DNA from 3 places in the Acidovorax sp. BL-A-41-H1 genome. Region 2 is predicted to be linked to each of the others. Evidence: predicted binding sites of a transcription regulator. Region 2 holds the regulator's gene; each other region holds the start of a gene.

Region 1 (5,489 bases), on a different contig from region 2:
CGGGTGGGCGCATGAGAACTCCTGAATATCGATCTAAAAAAGCGGCAAGCGCTTATGGAATAAGCACGGGCAGCTATCTAATGAATAGCGATTTCAGGAGAGGGCCGGAGGTCCGCGCGGCGGCAATGGCGCGGCAGTGCGCGCCGCAATGTGTGCGGCGTGGATGGGGCGCAAGGCGTGCGCCAGGGGTTGAACCACGGGCATTTGCGCCCGGGATACGGGCGGCGGCGCGCCTGCATGCGCGCACAGGGGGCAGTCCAGCGTGTGGCTGGGCAGTTCCTTCGCACCGTCGTCGGTCTTGACGACCACCTTGATCACGCCGGAGCCGGAGCAGATCAGCTCCATCGCCTGCGGGTTCACCAGCGGGGATGCCACCGCCACGCCGATGGACAGCACAAACCACGCAAGGACCAGGCGTGCCAGCCAGCGGAGCTGGCGGAGGGTGTGCAGGGGGCGGGTTGGCATGGAGCGCAGATTGTAGGGGTCACTGGCCCGTGGATGCGCCGGTGTGGCACACAGCCCGGCACGGGGCTCATCTGCGTCATCTGCGTGACCCGTGCCCTGCGGCGGCGGCCCTACGATGCCGCTGACCATCGCCCCCTCACTGACAACGGAGACATGCACCATGCTCACACTCTGCGGCTTTTCTGCCAGCAACTACTACAACAAGGTCAAGCTGCAACTGCTCGAAAAGGGCCTGCCTTTTGAGGAACAGCTGGCCTGGGTGGGCGAGACCGACCGCACCGCCACACCACTGGGCAAGGTGCCCTACCTGCTCACGCCCGAAGGCCCGCTGTGCGAGTCGGCCGTGATGGCCGACTACATCGAGGCCCTGCATCCGGAGCCAGCCTTGCTGCCCGCAGGCGCGTACGGCGCGGCCAAGGTCCGCGAACTCGTCACTTTCCTTGAGTTGCACCTGGAACTGGTCGCACGCAACCTGTACCCGCAGGCTTTTTTTGGCGGCACCGTGAGCGAATCAGCGCGCGAGAAGGTGGGAGCGCAACTCGAAAAGAACATTGCCGCATTCGGCAAGTTGACGCGCTTCGATCCGTTCATCGCCGGCAGCAGCTTTACCCTGGCCGACTGCGCCGCCATCGTGCACCTTCCGCTTGTGAGCTCGGCCACGAAGATCGTTTATGGCCGGGATTTTCTGGCGGACCTTCCGGTGCGCGAGTATCTGGCCCGCATGGCTGAGCGCCCCCACGTGCAGCGCGTAAATGCCGACCGCAAGACGAACACGGCGGAGATGCTGGCACGGCCGAAGAAGTGATACGAAATTTCTCCGCATGGGCTCGCGCGGACTGCGTCTACGTGGTCTCGCGAGTGTCTTGCCGAGGCTGCCTGGAAGTGACAACAGAGGCAAACCGCGCTATCAGGGGTGCGCCTGCAGGGCGGCGCGGATGTGGCCGCTGCGTTCCATTCGCCACGTTGGGGTGCCAGGGGCTGCGCGACACGGCCCTTGGCGTTTTCCGTATGGCGATGGCCATGCATTACCCGTGCACCCGGTTTACCGGGGGCAGCATGGCATTGCTGCGCCGATGCGCCTTGGCCTAGACATTTAAATTGGGGTAGTGCTTCGAGCTCGTGCAGGCTCAGGGGTCGCGGACTTCTTCAACCGGCGATCGCAACGCGCTGCCTGTCGGGTCACCCGCCCGAGCCTGCGTGCTGGCCCATCCGGGCGGCGACCAGGACCACGCCCGCCACGGTCGAGCAGGTGTTGACATTACTCAAGGCACGCACCCAGTGCCCGGCGCACCATGGAGGCAATCAACAGGAACCGGAGCCCCCATGGATGCAACACAGACCGCCGTCTTTCGCGAACAACTGCTGGCGCAGCAACGCGCCGTGCTGGCCCAGCTGGCGGCGCAGCGCGGCGGCACCATCGGCCGCGCCGAAGCGGCGGCCGAGCACTTCGGACGTCCAGAAGACTCCCGCGCACAGGTGGCGACCGACCGGGAGCTGGAGTTCGCGCTGGACGCCCACGAAACGGAACAGCTCGCCGCCATCGACGCAGCGCTGTCACGCATTGCGGCCGACACCTACGGCGAGTGCACCGACTGCGGGGCCGATATCGCCATCGGCCGCCTGCAGGTGGCGCCCGAAGCGTCCCGCTGCCTTGCCTGCCAGGACAGCGTGGAGCACCAGCGCCGTCCGGGCTGATCGCGTATCGCGCGCCTGCGCCGCCCTCTGACCTTCCGCTGCGCGGCCCATGCTGGCTGATGGGTTCGCGCACGCCGTTTTTCGTCAACCTTCCTACCGGAGATTCTTTCAATGAGCACTTTTCACGCAGTCGTCTGGATGGACCATTCCGAAGCCCATGTGGTGATGTTCGACCGCGAGCACGCCGAAACGCAGCGCATCCGCTCGCGCAGCCACCACAAGCACCAGGGCAAGGCAGAGGATGCCGCCCCGTTTTTCACCGCGGTGGCCGATGCCCTGGCCGATACCCGTGAAGTGCTGCTGGCCGGCCCCGGGCTGGCACGCAACGAATTCCGCGACTGGTGTGCCAAGCAGCGCCCGGCGATTGCCAAGGTGGTGGTGGATTCGGTGGCCGCTGATCACCCGAGCGACGCTCAGCTGGTGGCCATGGCCCGCCAGTACTTTAGGAAGTTCGACAACATGGCGGCTGATCCGTCCATGAACTGATGCCTTGGGCGCCGCATGCGCTGCGCTGCCCGGGACCAGCCCACAGCCGCGCTATCGTCGCGCCGGGGCAAATCAGGCTGCTATCCTTGGTAGCATGAGCAGCCTTTTTCATCTAGCCTTTCATGTGACCGATCTGGATGCGGCGCGCCGTTTCTACGGAGGCGTGCTCGGGTGCCGCGAAGGCCGCAGCACTGACACCTGGGTGGACTTTGACTTCTTCGGGCACCAGATCTCGCTGCACCTGGGCGAGCCTTTCGCGACCGCGCGGACCGGGCATGTCGGCGACCATCTGGTCCCCATGCCGCACTTCGGCGCCATCCTTGAACTGCCCGAGTGGCATGCGCTTGCGTCGCGTGTGCGCGCGGCCGGGGTGCCGTTCGTGCTGGAACCGCAGGTGCGCTTTGCGTGCGAGCCCGGCGAGCAATGGACCATGTTCTTTCACGACCCCAGCGGCAATCCACTTGAATTCAAGGGCTTTGCGTCGATGGAAACGGTGTACGCGACCTGAGCGCTGTTGCCACACGGCCCTGAGCCGCCGCAACTGCACCGAACAGGTTAGTTGGTTGACCGATCGTCGCGCGTACGCGTGAAGACCCGGCGTGGACTGGACGCCGATGGATTTGCCCTGCACGGCTGCCGCATTGGGCGTGTACCAAAACCCTGAGGCGTTTAAGCGCCGCCGGGCGAGTTCGTGCGCCCACATCGACGGCCCGCCCCCGGGGTGGCAGCCCAGAGGCCGCGGCTACAGCACCTTAGCGGCGTCGCAGGATTGGCATCGCGCCGAGTGCAAACACCGAGTTCGGCACGCCCACCTTGGCCATCAGCGGACGTGGCTTGGGGGCCAGCTTGCGGACCACGGCGGCCGGCTCCGGATCATCCACGGGCACACCCTTGGCGCGCTGCTGCGCAACCAGTTCCTGCAAAGAGACCGACTGCAGGTATTCCATGACCCGGACGTTGAAGGTAGACCAGAGTTCACCCGTCATCGACTTCACGCGCGCCGCCTGACCTGCGTTGGCACTTGCCACGCCGTCGTCCGACAGCGTCTCCACAGCGAGGATGATGTCGGCCACGGAGATGTCGCGCGGATGGCGCGCCAGCGTGTAGCCGCCGCCAGGTCCACGGGTGCTTTCCACCAGCCCTGCGCGGCGCAAGGCGCTGAACAGTTGCTCCAGGTACGAAAGCGACGTGCCAAGCCGTGTGCTGATGGTCGAGAGCGCAATGGGCCGCAACTGCTGGCGCACCGCCAGATCGGTGATTGCCGACACCGCCAGTTGACCTCGTGTGGTGATTCGCATCGTTGCTACTCCTTGTGAAGTTGTTGAGGCCGGTCGTCTCAGACCGGTACCAGCACCCAATGTAGGGCATTCAACACTTCGCGTACATTCGATTATTTGCGATCAATACATCGCATTTACCGAAGTGTTTAAGGTGGTGTCGGCATGAACTTCAAGCATTTGCGCTATTTCTGGACGGTGGCGAAGGCGGGGGGCGTCGTCCGTGCCGGGGAACAATTGCACACCACTCCCCAGACGTTGTCTGGGCAGATCCGTTTGCTGGAGGAATGGCTGGGACACGACCTTTTCCGCAAACGGGGACGTGGGCTGGAGCTCACCAGCGAGGGCCGCGTCGCGCTCGGTTACGCCGAGCAGATCTTCGCATTGGGTGATGAGCTGGAGCAGTCCGTAAGGCTGGCACGCAACCAGGCACGTCCCCTGGAGTTCCGCGTGGGTGTTGCGGATTCCGTGGCGAAGTCGGTCGCCTATCACCTGCTGGAGCCCGCACTCGGGCTCGATCTTGCGCGCCCCGTGCACATGGTCTGTCAGGAAGGCAAGTTTCCCGAGCTGATTGCCCAGCTGAGCCTGAACCGCCTGGACCTTGTACTGGCGGACGAGCCAGTTTCGAAGAAGATTGGCGTGAAAGCGTTCAACCATCAACTTGGCGTCAGCGGTATGAGCTTTCTGTGCGCGCCAGCGTTGCGACAGCAATTGTCTGGCGATTTCCCCGGGTGCCTGCAGGGTGCCCCCATGCTGATTCAGGGACCGATGTCTTCAGTCCGCCAGCAGCTGGATCATTGGCTCAATAAGCACCAGCTGCGTCCACGGGTCGTGGGCGAGTTTGACGACAGTGCATTGATGAACGCATTCGGGAGAGAAGGACGGGGCGTCTTCACCTCGCCCACCGTGCTTGATGCGGAGACCACGGCTCAGTACGGCGTGGAAGTGATCGGTCGATCCACCGATCTGGTAGAGGAATTCTTTGCCATCTCTGTCGAGAGGCGAATCACGCATCCCTGCGTTGCGGCAATCACCCGCAGCGCCAAGGTCGACTTGTTCGGGAAGAACTCGGGTTAAGCCGACGCTGGCGTTTGGAGACGATTCAGGTGCGACGCATGGGTCAGGTCCTTACGCCTAGTAGCGCCCGTGCAGCCAAGGAGATGTTTAGTCCCTGAGCCCATCCACGCCTTGCGCGGTTTCGAAGCGGAGGCGAACCACTGGCGGTCCCGTTACCGCTGTTGGAATTCCTGCCCGATCACCAACGCAGTGACGCCGTAGCATACGACGGGCAGTACCCCAAAAACAAAAACGCCCACTATCAAGTGGGCGTTTCGATTGGCATTGCTGCCCTTGTTGGTTGCGCGAGAAGGATTTGAACCTCCGACCTTTGGGTTATGAGCCCAACGAGCTACCAGACTGCTCCATCGCGCGGTAAGAGGTAGATTATACCCTATTATTCAGCTGCGGCCGAATTATTTTCGGTTTCTGCAGCGCGGTCGACGAGTTCAACCAGTGCCATGGGCGCGTTGTCACCCACGCGGAAACCCATCTTCAGAATGCGGGTGT
Region 2 (5,489 bases):
CGGCATGGACGGCAAGGGCAACCAGGCGCTGGGCGCGCCCAACCTGACGGACGACATCTGGCTGCATGGCTGGGGTGAGACGGCCATCACGGCCATCATCAACAACGGCAAGGTCAACCAGATGCCTGCACAGGCAGACAAGCTGACCGACGCGCAGATTGGTGTGCTGTCGGCCTATGTCTGGGGCCTGTCGAACAAGCAGGTCGCAGCGGCACGCTGACCGTCCCCGGGGCAACGCGCAGGCGTTGCCCTTTCGGTTTTTTCCTTTTTTGCTTTCTGGCTTCAACGCAGTCGAGACACCATGAATACACCCAGCGGGCCCGCTCGCAAGGTCATTCCGATCAGCCCGGTCGCATCCTCCGATGCCACGGCGGGAAGTGAAATTGTCTCGCTGTACGAAGCACAGAAGAAGATCTATCCCCGCTCCATCAGTGGCGTGTTTGCCCGCTGGCGCTGGGCGATGGTGATCCTGACCCAGTTGGCTTTCTACGGTGTGCCATGGCTGGAGTGGGGCCAACGCCAGATGGTGCTGTTCGACCTGGGCGCCCGCCGTTTCTACATCTTCGGGCTGGTGCTTTACCCGCAGGATTTCATCTACCTGACGGGCCTGCTCATCATCTCGGCCTTGTCGCTGTTCCTGTTCACGGCCGTGGCGGGGCGGCTGTGGTGCGGCTTTGCCTGTCCGCAGACGGTGTACACCGAGATATTCATGTGGATCGAGCACAAGATCGAGGGAGACCGCAGTGCCCGCCTGCGGCTGGACAACGGCCCCTGGACCTTCGAGAAAGTCCGCAAAAAGTTTTTGAAGCAGGTGGCATGGCTGAGTGTGGCGCTGTGGACCGGTTTTACCTTTGTCGGTTACTTCGTACCGATCCGCGAGCTGGGCGGCGAGCTGCTGGCCCTCCAGGGAAGCTGGCAGATCTTCTGGGTGCTGTTCTACGGGTTTGCCACCTATGGCAACGCGGGCTACATGCGCGAGCAGGTCTGCAAGTACATGTGCCCGTATGCGCGCTTCCAGAGCGCGATGTTCGACAAGGACACGCTCATCGTGAGCTACGACGGCGAGCGCGGCGAGCCGCGCGGCCCGCGCAACAAGACGGTGGACCACAAGGCCAAGGGCCTGGGCGACTGCATCGACTGCACGCTTTGCGTACAGGTGTGCCCGGTGGGCATCGACATCCGCAAGGGCCTGCAGTACGAGTGCATTGGCTGTGGGCTGTGCGTGGATGCCTGCAACACTGTGATGGACAAGATGCAGTACCCCAAGGGGTTGATCCGCTTTTCTACCCAGAACGCCGTGGCTCGGCGCTGGAACCAGTCGCAGATCATGCAGCGCGTGTTCCGCCCCCGGGTACTGGTGTATGGCGCGGTGCTGGTGGCGCTGTGCGTGGCAATGCTGGCAAGCCTGGTCACGCGCACGCCGCTGAAGGTGGACGTGGTGCGCGACCGCGCAGCCCTGTCGCGCATTGTGGCGGGCGGCAAGCTCGAGAACATCTACCGGCTGCAGGTCATGAATGCGACCGAGGGCACGCAGCGCTACCAGATCACTGCGCGCGGCTTGCAGGGGATCGAGACATCGATTGACGGCGATGTAGAGATTGGGCCGGCAGAGTCGCGTTGGGTGGCTGTGCGGCTGCAGATACCTTACGGTTCTGCCACGCCAGGCTCGCATCCGGTGCACTTTGACGTGCAAGCCGTGGGTTCTGCGGCCCATGTCACTGAAAAGTCAGTTTTCCTGGTGCCACGCTGATCTGTTTATTCGCGGTGCTACCGCCAACGCTCTTGACCGGGCTGTGATTTATTCAAGGAGAGAGTTCCATGGCATCCAACGCTGTTCCAGCCGTTTCGGCCCCCGCTGCCGCCCCCTGGTGGAAGTTCGGCCATGTCTGGCTGATCATTTCTGGCCCCGTCATCGTGATCATTGCCGGATTCGTCACCTTGTGGCTGGCCATCTCGCGGCCTGACCCCGTCGTCGCGGAAGACTATTACCGCCAGGGCGTGGAGATCAACAAGACCCTGCAGGGTGCCGACAAGAGCCTGTTGCCAGCAGTGAAGGCCCGCAACCACGCGGCCACCCCTGCCGAAGACGCACCACGCTGATCCCTGCCATGGCTGTCCGATTAGGGCGGCTTGCGCAACACCTGCGACCCTGGTCAACCGATCCTGAAAAAAAGAGGAGACAAGCGCGATGTGGACCCAACGCCTGATGTGGATAGCATGGCCTGCCTTTTTGATGGCAGGTGTGCTCGAGATGCTCGTCTTTGCGCTCGTCGATCCTCATGACCTGCACTGGTTTGGCCAGCCCGTGCCACTTTCACGGGAAGGCGTCTACACGCTGGCGTTTTTTGCTTTTTGGGTGGTCACCATGGCTTCCAGTGCGCTCACCACGCTGCTGGCTATGTCGCCGTTCGAGCTCAACCGGTGCCCGGTACCCGACGGAGAGCGGCCGGACGATTGCCGCAAGACTTCGGGCTGTGCCTGAACTGTCGGCGAAAGCCAGGCCGGGAGCCTTCAAGGGCAGGTTGCAGTCGCCGAGCCGCCCATTGCCCAACAGTGCGCGGTGAAGGTGTTGACAGGTTCAACCGGGCGGCTGAGCCGCGCTGTCAAATGAGCAGGCCTCCCGAGAACCCTCCGGCCACGCCCTGCTCAGTGGCAAGGCTGCTGGCTGTTGACAATGCGGCGCAGCGCGTCGGTGTCCAGGATGCGCACATGCCGCTGCTTGACCTCGACGATCTGTTCGTCGACAAATTTCGAGAAGGTGCGGCTCACGGTTTCGAGTTTGAGACCCAGGTAGCTGCCAATCTCTTCCCGGGTCATGCGCAGCACCAGTTCTGACTGCGAGAAGCCCCTGGCGTGCAGGCGCTGCACCAGGTTCAGCAGGAAGGCCGCCAGGCGCTCTTCGGCACGCATGCTGCCCAGCAGCAGCATCACGCCATGCTCGCGCACGATCTCGCGGCTCATGATCTTGTGCACGTGGTGCTGCAGGGCCGTGACCTCGCGCGACAACTCCTCAATGCGGTCAAATGGCATGACGCAGACTTCAGCGTCTTCCAGAGCAACGGCGTCACAGGTGTGGTGGTCGTTCACGATGCCATCGAGGCCGATGATCTCGCCTGCCATCTGAAAACCCGTTACCTGGTCGCGGCCATCTTCCGTGGCCACGCAGGTCTTGAAGAACCCGGTCCGAATCGCATACAGCGACGTGAATGTCTCGCCGTTGCGAAACAAGGTTGCGCCGCGCTTGACCTTGCGCCGCACGGCCACCACTTCGTCGATGCGCTGCAGTTGTTCTTCGTTCAGTCCTACGGGCATACACAGCTCCCGCAGGTTGCAGTTCGAGCAGGCGACTTTGATGGTGAGCGGATTCATGGCCGGTGGAACTAGTTGCGGAAAATAAGGATACTCCGCATCTGCATCAAACAGATGACGGTTGACCTCATGGGGCCAAATGATATGCGTCAAATTGTCGCAGTCAGCGCCTTGTGGCCGCTTGATGTAAATCAAGGACTGCCCGCGGCAGCTGCGGCACAGTCAGGGCGTTCCGAAGGATGCCCATGACCGCTGTCTCCCCTGACCTGCTGCGCCGATTTGATGTAGCGGGGCCACGCTACACCTCCTACCCCACCGCTGACCGCTTTGTCGAAGCCTTTGGGCAGGAAGATTATGTGCTGGCGCTCGATCAGCGCAGGAACGGAACGGTTGCGAAGGCGCTGCCGCTGTCGCTCTATGTGCACATTCCTTTTTGCGAATCGTTGTGCTACTACTGTGCGTGCAACAAAATCATCACCAAGCACCACGACCGGGCCGATCTTTACCTGCGGTACCTGAGCCGCGAAATTGACCTTCATACCGCCCATTGCGGAACAGGGCAGGTGGTGTCGCAGCTACACCTGGGCGGCGGTTCACCCACATTCCTCTCGGACGATGGGTTGCGTGAACTCATGGCTGTCCTGCGTCGCAGCTTCACGCTGGCACCGGGCGGTGAATACTCGATCGAAGTCGATCCGCGCACGGTGAATGCTGACCGCCTGGCAGTCCTGGCCGAACTGGGTTTCAACCGGCTGAGTTTTGGCGTGCAGGACTTTGATGCGGAGGTGCAGAAGGCCGTGCACCGGATCCAGCCTGCCGAGCAGGTGTTCTCGCTCGTCGAGTCGGCTCGCTCGCTCGGCTTCGACTCGGTGAACGTCGATCTGATTTACGGCCTGCCCCGGCAGACGCCCGAATCGTTTGATCGTACCCTGGCCCAGGTGGCCCAGCTGCGGCCCGATCGCATCGCGCTGTACGCATACGCCCATCTTCCCGAGCGGTTCAAGCCGCAACGCCGCATTGTGTCGGCCGAGCTGCCTGCGGCCTCGGCCAAGGTGGCGATGCTGTCTCGGTCGCTCGACGCCTTCCTGGACGCTGGGTACGTGTACGTGGGCATGGACCACTTTGCCTTGCCCTCGGATGCGTTGGCGGTTGCCAAGCGGCAGGGGCGCCTGCATCGCAATTTTCAGGGGTACAGCACGCAGCCTGATTGCGACCTCATTGCCCTTGGCGTGTCGGCCATCGGCAGGGTGGGGGCCACCTACAGCCAGAACGCCAAGACGCTGGAGGAGTACTACGACTTCCTCGACCAGGGGCGTTTACCGATCGTCCGTGGCCTGGCGCTGACGCGGGACGATCTTGTGCGCCGCGCCGTCATCATGGCGCTGATGTGCCAGGGTGAAGTGCTGTTCGAGTCCATCGAGCAAGGCTGGCTGATCGACTTCAAGCAGTATTTTGCTGCGGAGCTCACGCGCCTTGAAGAAATGGCCGAGCAGGGTCTGGTGCGCATGAATTCTGATGGCGTCGAGGTCACGCCGATGGGCTGGTTCTTTGTACGCGGCGTGGCGATGGTTTTTGACCGCTATCTCCAGGCCGACCGCTACCGGGCACGCTTCTCGCGCATCATCTGAACGGAGTACATCCATGCCATGCCAGGTCGTTGCCCTCGCAGTCATCGCCACCATGGGTGCGCATGGCGCAGGCGTGTGCCTGGGTGACTGCTGCGACGACCCGGTGGGAGCCAGGTCATGCTGAGCGCGGCTGCGTGGTCGGCGCTGGTGATGGGACTGGTGGGCGGATCGCATTGTCTTGCCATGTGCTCCGCCCCTTGTGGCGCATTGGTGGGTGCAGGGGGGCGCCCGGGTGTCGGTGCGGAAGACAAGGCTGGTACGGGCGTGCCTGTGCAGTGGGCAGCCCCGTGGCAGGCGCAGCGCCCGTGGCATCAAACTTGGCGTACGGTGGCCTTTCATCTGGGGCGCATCGGTAGCTACGCGGCCGTGGGCGCCCTTGCCGCGGCAGCCATGGACAGCCTGGCATGGCTCACGCAGCAGGCCACGGCACTGCGCCCCGCCTGGACGCTGATGCACGTTGCGGTGATGGGCTGGGGGCTGATGATGATGGTTCAGGCGCGGCAACCTCAATGGGTGGAGCAGGCCGGGCGCGCCGTCTGGGGCAAGGTACAG
Region 3 (5,489 bases), on a different contig from region 2:
CGGGTTCGATGGCCAGCAGCTCTTCGCGGCTGACCAGGCGGCGCTGCACGCCGTGCTTGCGCATCAGCTCCACTGCGTGGCCCGCGGCGTCAAACGACTTCTGGTCGGTGTAGAAGTGCGCAATGCCGCGCTCCAGCCGGTTGTATTCGATGCCGGTGGCGCTCACGAGATCCTTGAGCGCGGCGTGGCTGTAGGCGCCCAGCGCCACGATCTGCTGCACGTTGCGCTCGAACGCAGCATCGTTGCACTGGGCCAGGAACTGCAGCCCCCAGCGCCACTGCTGCCAGTCCAGTTGCGGCCGGAAAAGCAGCGGGGCTTCGTTGTCGAACATCCACTTGAGCGCCTTGAGCGGCGCCTCGCGGTTGGCCCAGGGCTCGCAGTAGCTCACCGAGATCTGCGCCGCGTTGGCAAAGCTGGTCTCCATCGCTGCGTCGGCCTGCCGGTCCACAATGGTGACTTCGTGGCCGCGCTCCAGCAGATGCCAGGCGGTGCTGATGCCGATGATGCCGGCGCCCAGGACAATCGTTTTCATGATTGCAGTGTGCGCGACATTGCTTTTCACTAAAAGCAAAATTAAACTTGATGCAAAAACATCAGCGGGGCTAATGAAAGCCCGCTTCTGGTTTCCTGTTCAACCTGCCGCGCGCACCCCACTGGCACACACCATGAGTACCTACGATCCCGCCGCCCTCGAATGCCTTGCCGCCATTGTGGAAGAGGGCGGTTTTGAACGTGCAGCGCAGCGCCTGAATGTCACCCAGTCGGCCGTGTCGCAGCGTCTTCGGGCGCTGGAGGCGCAGGTGGGCTCGGTGCTCATTGTGCGCAGCCGCCCGCTGCGGCCGACGTCGGCGGGGCAGTTGCTGCTCAAGCACACCAAGCAGATGCGACTTCTGCGCGCTGATCTGGAGCGCGACCTGCGTGAGCTGGCGCCCAGCGCTCCAGGCGGTGCCCGCGAAGACGAGCGCATTGCCATCGCCATCAACGCCGACAGCATTGCCACCTGGGCCATGGGCGCGCTGCACGACCTGGTGCGCCAGCGGCTGCCGCTGGAGATCATCGTGGACGACCAGGACTTCACGCAGGAGTGGCTGCGCTCAGGCCAGGTGCTGGGCTGCGTGACCACCCTCAAGCAGGCACTGCGCGGCTGCAAGATGGTGCCGCTGGGGGCCATGCACTACGTGGCCGTGGCGCAAGCAGACTATGCCGCTCAGCACCTGCCGCACGGCCTCACACCGCACAATTTTCGAGAGGTTCCGTTCCTGTCCTTCAACCGCAAGGACGACATGGCGGCAGAGTTTGTGGCGCGGGCATTCGGGCTCAAGCGGGTGGCGCTCAACCATATCTTCGTGCCGGGGTCCGAGGCGCAGATGCGCGCCGTGTCGGCCGGCTGGGCCGTGGGCGTGATCCCCGAGCTGCTGGCGCGCAGCGCACTGGCCGATGGGAGCGTGGTCAACCTGGCCCCGGGCCACTCACTGCCCGTGCAGCTTTACTGGCACTGCTGGAACCTCGAATCAGCGGTGCTGGATTCGCTGACGGCTGCGCTCACGGCCACCGCGGAGGCGGCACTGGAACCCGCCTGACAAGGCACAGCCCGGCGTCTGCAAAATGTGAACGAAATGGTTATTTCGCAACTTGACCATTTAATTTTCTACCGGCCTGTATAAAATAGAGGCATGCAAACCCTCCAGCCCAAAGTTTCCTTCAAGGAACAGATGCACCAGGCGCGCGAGGAGGCCATCCTTCAGTCGGCGTGCCGGCTGCTGGGCGAAAAGGCCTTTGACGCGATGACCATGGACGATGTCGCGAATGCCGTGGGCATCGCCAAGGCCAGCCTGTACAAGCACTTTTGCAGCAAGGAAGAGCTGTGCAGCGCCGCCATGGTGCAGATCCTGGGGCGCGTGCAAGCGTACCTGGGTAGCCTGCCTGACGAGATGCCGCCACTCGAAAAGCTGCACGCGCTGGTGCGCTGGTCGCTCGAGCGCCTGCTGACCAACGAGATGCCGCTGTTGCCCAGCCGCAATTCCACGCTGCGCGCCGTGCTGATGGCCAACAAGGATTACCTCAACGGGCTGGTCGCAGTCAGCGACCAGATCGGTGGCTGGATCGAGGAAGCCCAGAAGCAGGGCGTCATTGCGCCGACGCTGCCGCCCCTGGTGGTGCTGTACACGCTGTACGCCCGTGCCTGCGACCCGGTGGTGAGCTTCCTCAAGGAAGGCGGGCAGTATTCGGACGAGGAGATCGTCGAACTGGTAGTGCGCACGTGCTTTGAAGGCTTGGCTGCAAGGTCCTGATCTTTCGTCCACCTGTGAATCACAAAAAAGCCCGGCACTGCCGGGCTTCTGCTTTGAAAGGCCGCGTCCGTGGAACGCGGCGTTCTCTTAGCGGGGCAACAGGACCTTGTCCACCACGTGGATGACGCCATTGCTCGTGAACACGTCGGTGGCCACGATGCTGCTCTGGCGACCGCGGCTGTCGGTGATGGCCAGGCTGGCGTTGATGGTGAAAGTCTGGCCCTGCACCGTGGTGATCGCGGTGTTCACCGGTACGTCGGCCTTGAGAACCCGGCCCGGCACGACGTGGTACGTGAGGACGGATGTGAGCAAAGCCGTGTTCGCCAGCAGGGCTTCCTTGGTGACACCCAGCTCCGTCAGCAGTGCTGCAAACGCTGCATTGGTAGGCGCGAACACCGTGAAGGGGCCGGTACCCTGCAGGGTGGGCACCAGGCCGGCGGCTACGACGGCCTCGACCAGTATGCTGAAGTCGGGCAGGGCGGACGCGGTTGCCACAATGTTCTTGTCGGCAGGCAGCAGCACCTTGTCGACCAGATGCACCACGCCGTTGCTGGCCTGAATGTCAGTGGCGGTGATGTTGCTGGTGCGGTTGCGGCCGTCGGTGATGCGCAGGCCGGTGCCTGCAGCCTCCACCTTGAAGAAGCCGCCGCCCACCGGCGTGATGGCCTTGCCCAGCGGCACGCTGGCGCGGGGCACGGTGGTGCCGAGCACGTGGTAAGTCAGCACGGCGGTCAGCAGCGTCTTGTTGGCCAGCAGGGCCTCCTTGGTGACGCCCAGCTCGGTCAGCAATGCGGCAAAGGCCGCATTGGTGGGTGCGAACACCGTCAGACTTCCGGTGCTCAGCGTCGGTGCCAGCCCGGCAGCCACCACGGCCTCCACCAAAATGCTCAGATCCGGATTGGACTGGGCCAGCTCGACGATGTTGCGCTGCGGCTCATCGTCGCCGCCGCCGCACGCCTGCAGCAGCGTGGCGCTGGCGCCCGCGGCGGCTGCCATCAGGATGGTTCGGCGATTCAACAGGGAGGTGCTGTTCATGGTGGAGGTTCCTCTCTCAAAGGTGGTGGTTGATGGGCGGGGGTGAGCGGCTTACTTGGGCATCAGCACAGTGTCGATGGCGTGGATCACGCCGTTGCTGGCTGCCACGTCAGTGGCGATGACCTTCGACTGGTCCACCATCACGCCGGATGTGGTGGAGACCTTGATTTCCTGGCCCTGCACGGTCTTGACCATGCCGGCCTTCACGTCCTTGGCCATGACCTTGCCTGGTACCACGTGGTACGTCAGAACCTTGGTCAGTGCAGCCTTGTCGGCCAGCAGCCCGTCGAGGGTGGCCTTGGGGATCTTGGCGAATGCTTCATCGGTGGGTGCGAACACGGTGAACGGGCCGGGACCCTTGAGCGTGTCCACCAGACCGGCGGCCTGCACTGCGGCCACCAGCGTTTTGAAATTGCCGGCTTTCACGGCGGTGTCGACGATGTCCTGGGCCATGGCGGAGAAGGTGGCTCCAGCAGTCAGGGCCAATGCAATCAGGGTCTTCTTCATGGTGATTCCTTGGGTGTTGGTAGGGAAATCGCATACGCCAGGATGGGCGTGGCGCGAATATATAACCAATCGGTTTCGATGTAAACCAATCAGTCTCAGAATAACCAATTGGTTTCAATTTGGCAAAAAAAAGCCCTGCCGGCTGTGGCAGGGCGGTTGCTGAGCAGTTTGAAATCAGCGGATCAGCAGGATTGGTACCTTGCAGTTGGCCAGCACCTGGGTGGCGACCGAACCCATGACGAGGGTGGCAATGGCGCCGTGCCCGTGCGAGCCCATGACCACCAGGTCGAACTTGCCCGAGTCTGCGAGCTTGGAGATGCTTTCGCCCACAGCCCCCACCTTCACGCTGCGGCGTGCGTCCACACCGTGCCGTGCCAGGAACTTGCACACAGGGGCCAGCACCTTCTCGGCTTCTTCGGCGTGGTAGTTGTCGACGACTTCCTTGCCCAGCGCCGCACGGGCCCGGGGGGGCAGAGGCGGCTGCACGGTCAGCACGGTGAACTCGTGGGTGGCACCCAGCAGTTCCTCGTGGGTGGCCAGGTAGGCCAGCATCTTCTTGGTGTAGGAGCTGCCATCGACAGCAAGCAGGATCTTCATGGTTTGTTCTCCGGAAAGGGCGTGTTCAGACTACCGTGCGCAGACATCTGTTGTCTTGACCCTCGTCATGCTTTTGGCTTTTGTGCGTGCGCTGTACGGGGCAGCTGCAAGAGCAGCTTGCCTGCGCGGGATCATACGGTCACGCAACGCTGCGGATCGAAGGTATCCTGCTCGCCCTTGCGTGCATAGCCCAGCGGGTTGGCCACCACACGGCACCGCCACGCAGTGCCATCGGCCCGCGTGCCTTGCGCCGCATAGTCGCTGCGGGCGTGCAGGTGCCCGTGCAGCCACAGGTCCGTCGCGGGCAGCAGCGCATCCAGCGCGTTGCAAAAGCCCGCAGTTCCCGGTATCAGGCCATACCGCGGATCGGCGCTGCGCAGGCTGGGCGCGAAATGCGTCACCACCACGGTAGGTCCCGCCGGGTGATGTGCCGCAAGCGTCTCGGTCAACCATGCCTGGCAGATCAGCGCCTGTTCGCGCACCTCTTGTGCCATGAAGGGGACACCGAGACGGGTTGTGCCGGTCTTGCGCAGGTAGAAGTCGGCCGCCCGAAACGCCTTGTGGCGCAGCGCCAGCCGGCGGGTGAGGTCTGTGGTGCCCTCGTGGTCGGCCAACGCATCGAAGTCGCTCCACAGCGTGGTGCCCACAAACCGCGCGCCCTGCAGCAAAAGCGTTTCGCGTTCCAGCCAGGCAATGCCCAGTCGGTCGCATGTCCGGCGAAGCCGGACGTGGGCAACATCAAAATCCTGCCCGTCGTACTCGTGGTTGCCGGGCACCAGCAGCACGGGTGTGGGCCAGCCGGCATATTGCGGTAGCGGCGAGAACCGCGCCAGGCCAAAGTCGTCGTCCTGCAGGAGCGAGCCGGGCTGGTACGACCCGATGTCGCCCGCCAGCACCAGCACGTCAGCGCCCGCTGCGGGCTCGGGAACAAAGTGGGGATGCACCTCCAGGTGCAGGTCTGACAGGAGCTGGATGTTCATGCGGACTTCAGTCTACGGCCTCGTTGATGCCCCAACCAGGCCAGGCCCCGCAGTGCCAGGGGTACGCGGCATCAATCGT

What was found. The regulator FNR, encoded in region 2, switches genes on or off when oxygen is low (the NO sensors DNR and NnrR bind a similar motif). The targets are predictions, from matches to a motif close to TTGATNNNNATCAA.
Region 1: the regulator FNR is predicted to act here: its motif matches at 1,718-1,731, upstream of ACTPOI_RS10270 (TraR/DksA family transcriptional regulator).
Region 3: the regulator FNR is predicted to act here: its motif matches at 4,486-4,499, upstream of ACTPOI_RS03040 (universal stress protein).

Annotation. Positions count from the first base shown of each region.
Region 1 is NZ_JBPVJQ010000004.1:261,509-266,997, reverse strand. It holds gene ACTPOI_RS10280 (DUF2946 family protein) at 94-465, opposite strand; gene ACTPOI_RS10275 (glutathione S-transferase) at 626-1,270, shown strand; gene ACTPOI_RS10270 (TraR/DksA family transcriptional regulator) at 1,789-2,160, shown strand; gene ACTPOI_RS10265 (hypothetical protein) at 2,272-2,646, shown strand; gene ACTPOI_RS10260 (VOC family protein) at 2,741-3,154, shown strand; gene ACTPOI_RS10255 (Rrf2 family transcriptional regulator) at 3,399-3,944, opposite strand; gene nhaR (transcriptional activator NhaR) at 4,089-5,000, shown strand; tRNA gene ACTPOI_RS10245 (tRNA-Met) at 5,278-5,354, opposite strand; gene rplQ (50S ribosomal protein L17) at 5,377-5,489, opposite strand, start outside.
Region 2 is NZ_JBPVJQ010000006.1:992,641-998,129, forward strand. It holds gene ccoP (cytochrome-c oxidase, cbb3-type subunit III) at 1-220, shown strand, start outside; gene ccoG (cytochrome c oxidase accessory protein CcoG) at 302-1,750, shown strand; gene ACTPOI_RS17805 (FixH family protein) at 1,819-2,100, shown strand; gene ACTPOI_RS17810 (hypothetical protein) at 2,189-2,482, shown strand; gene fnr (fumarate/nitrate reduction transcriptional regulator Fnr) at 2,647-3,369, opposite strand; gene hemN (oxygen-independent coproporphyrinogen III oxidase) at 3,555-4,937, shown strand; gene ACTPOI_RS17825 (sulfite exporter TauE/SafE family protein) at 5,055-5,489, shown strand, end outside.
Region 3 is NZ_JBPVJQ010000003.1:420,720-426,208, forward strand. It holds gene ACTPOI_RS03015 (D-amino acid dehydrogenase) at 1-532, opposite strand, end outside; gene ACTPOI_RS03020 (LysR family transcriptional regulator ArgP) at 666-1,580, shown strand; gene ACTPOI_RS03025 (TetR/AcrR family transcriptional regulator) at 1,674-2,291, shown strand; gene ACTPOI_RS03030 (fasciclin domain-containing protein) at 2,379-3,326, opposite strand; gene ACTPOI_RS03035 (fasciclin domain-containing protein) at 3,378-3,833, opposite strand; gene ACTPOI_RS03040 (universal stress protein) at 4,008-4,430, opposite strand; gene ACTPOI_RS03045 (metallophosphoesterase) at 4,562-5,410, opposite strand; gene ACTPOI_RS03050 (LysR family transcriptional regulator) at 5,482-5,489, opposite strand, start outside.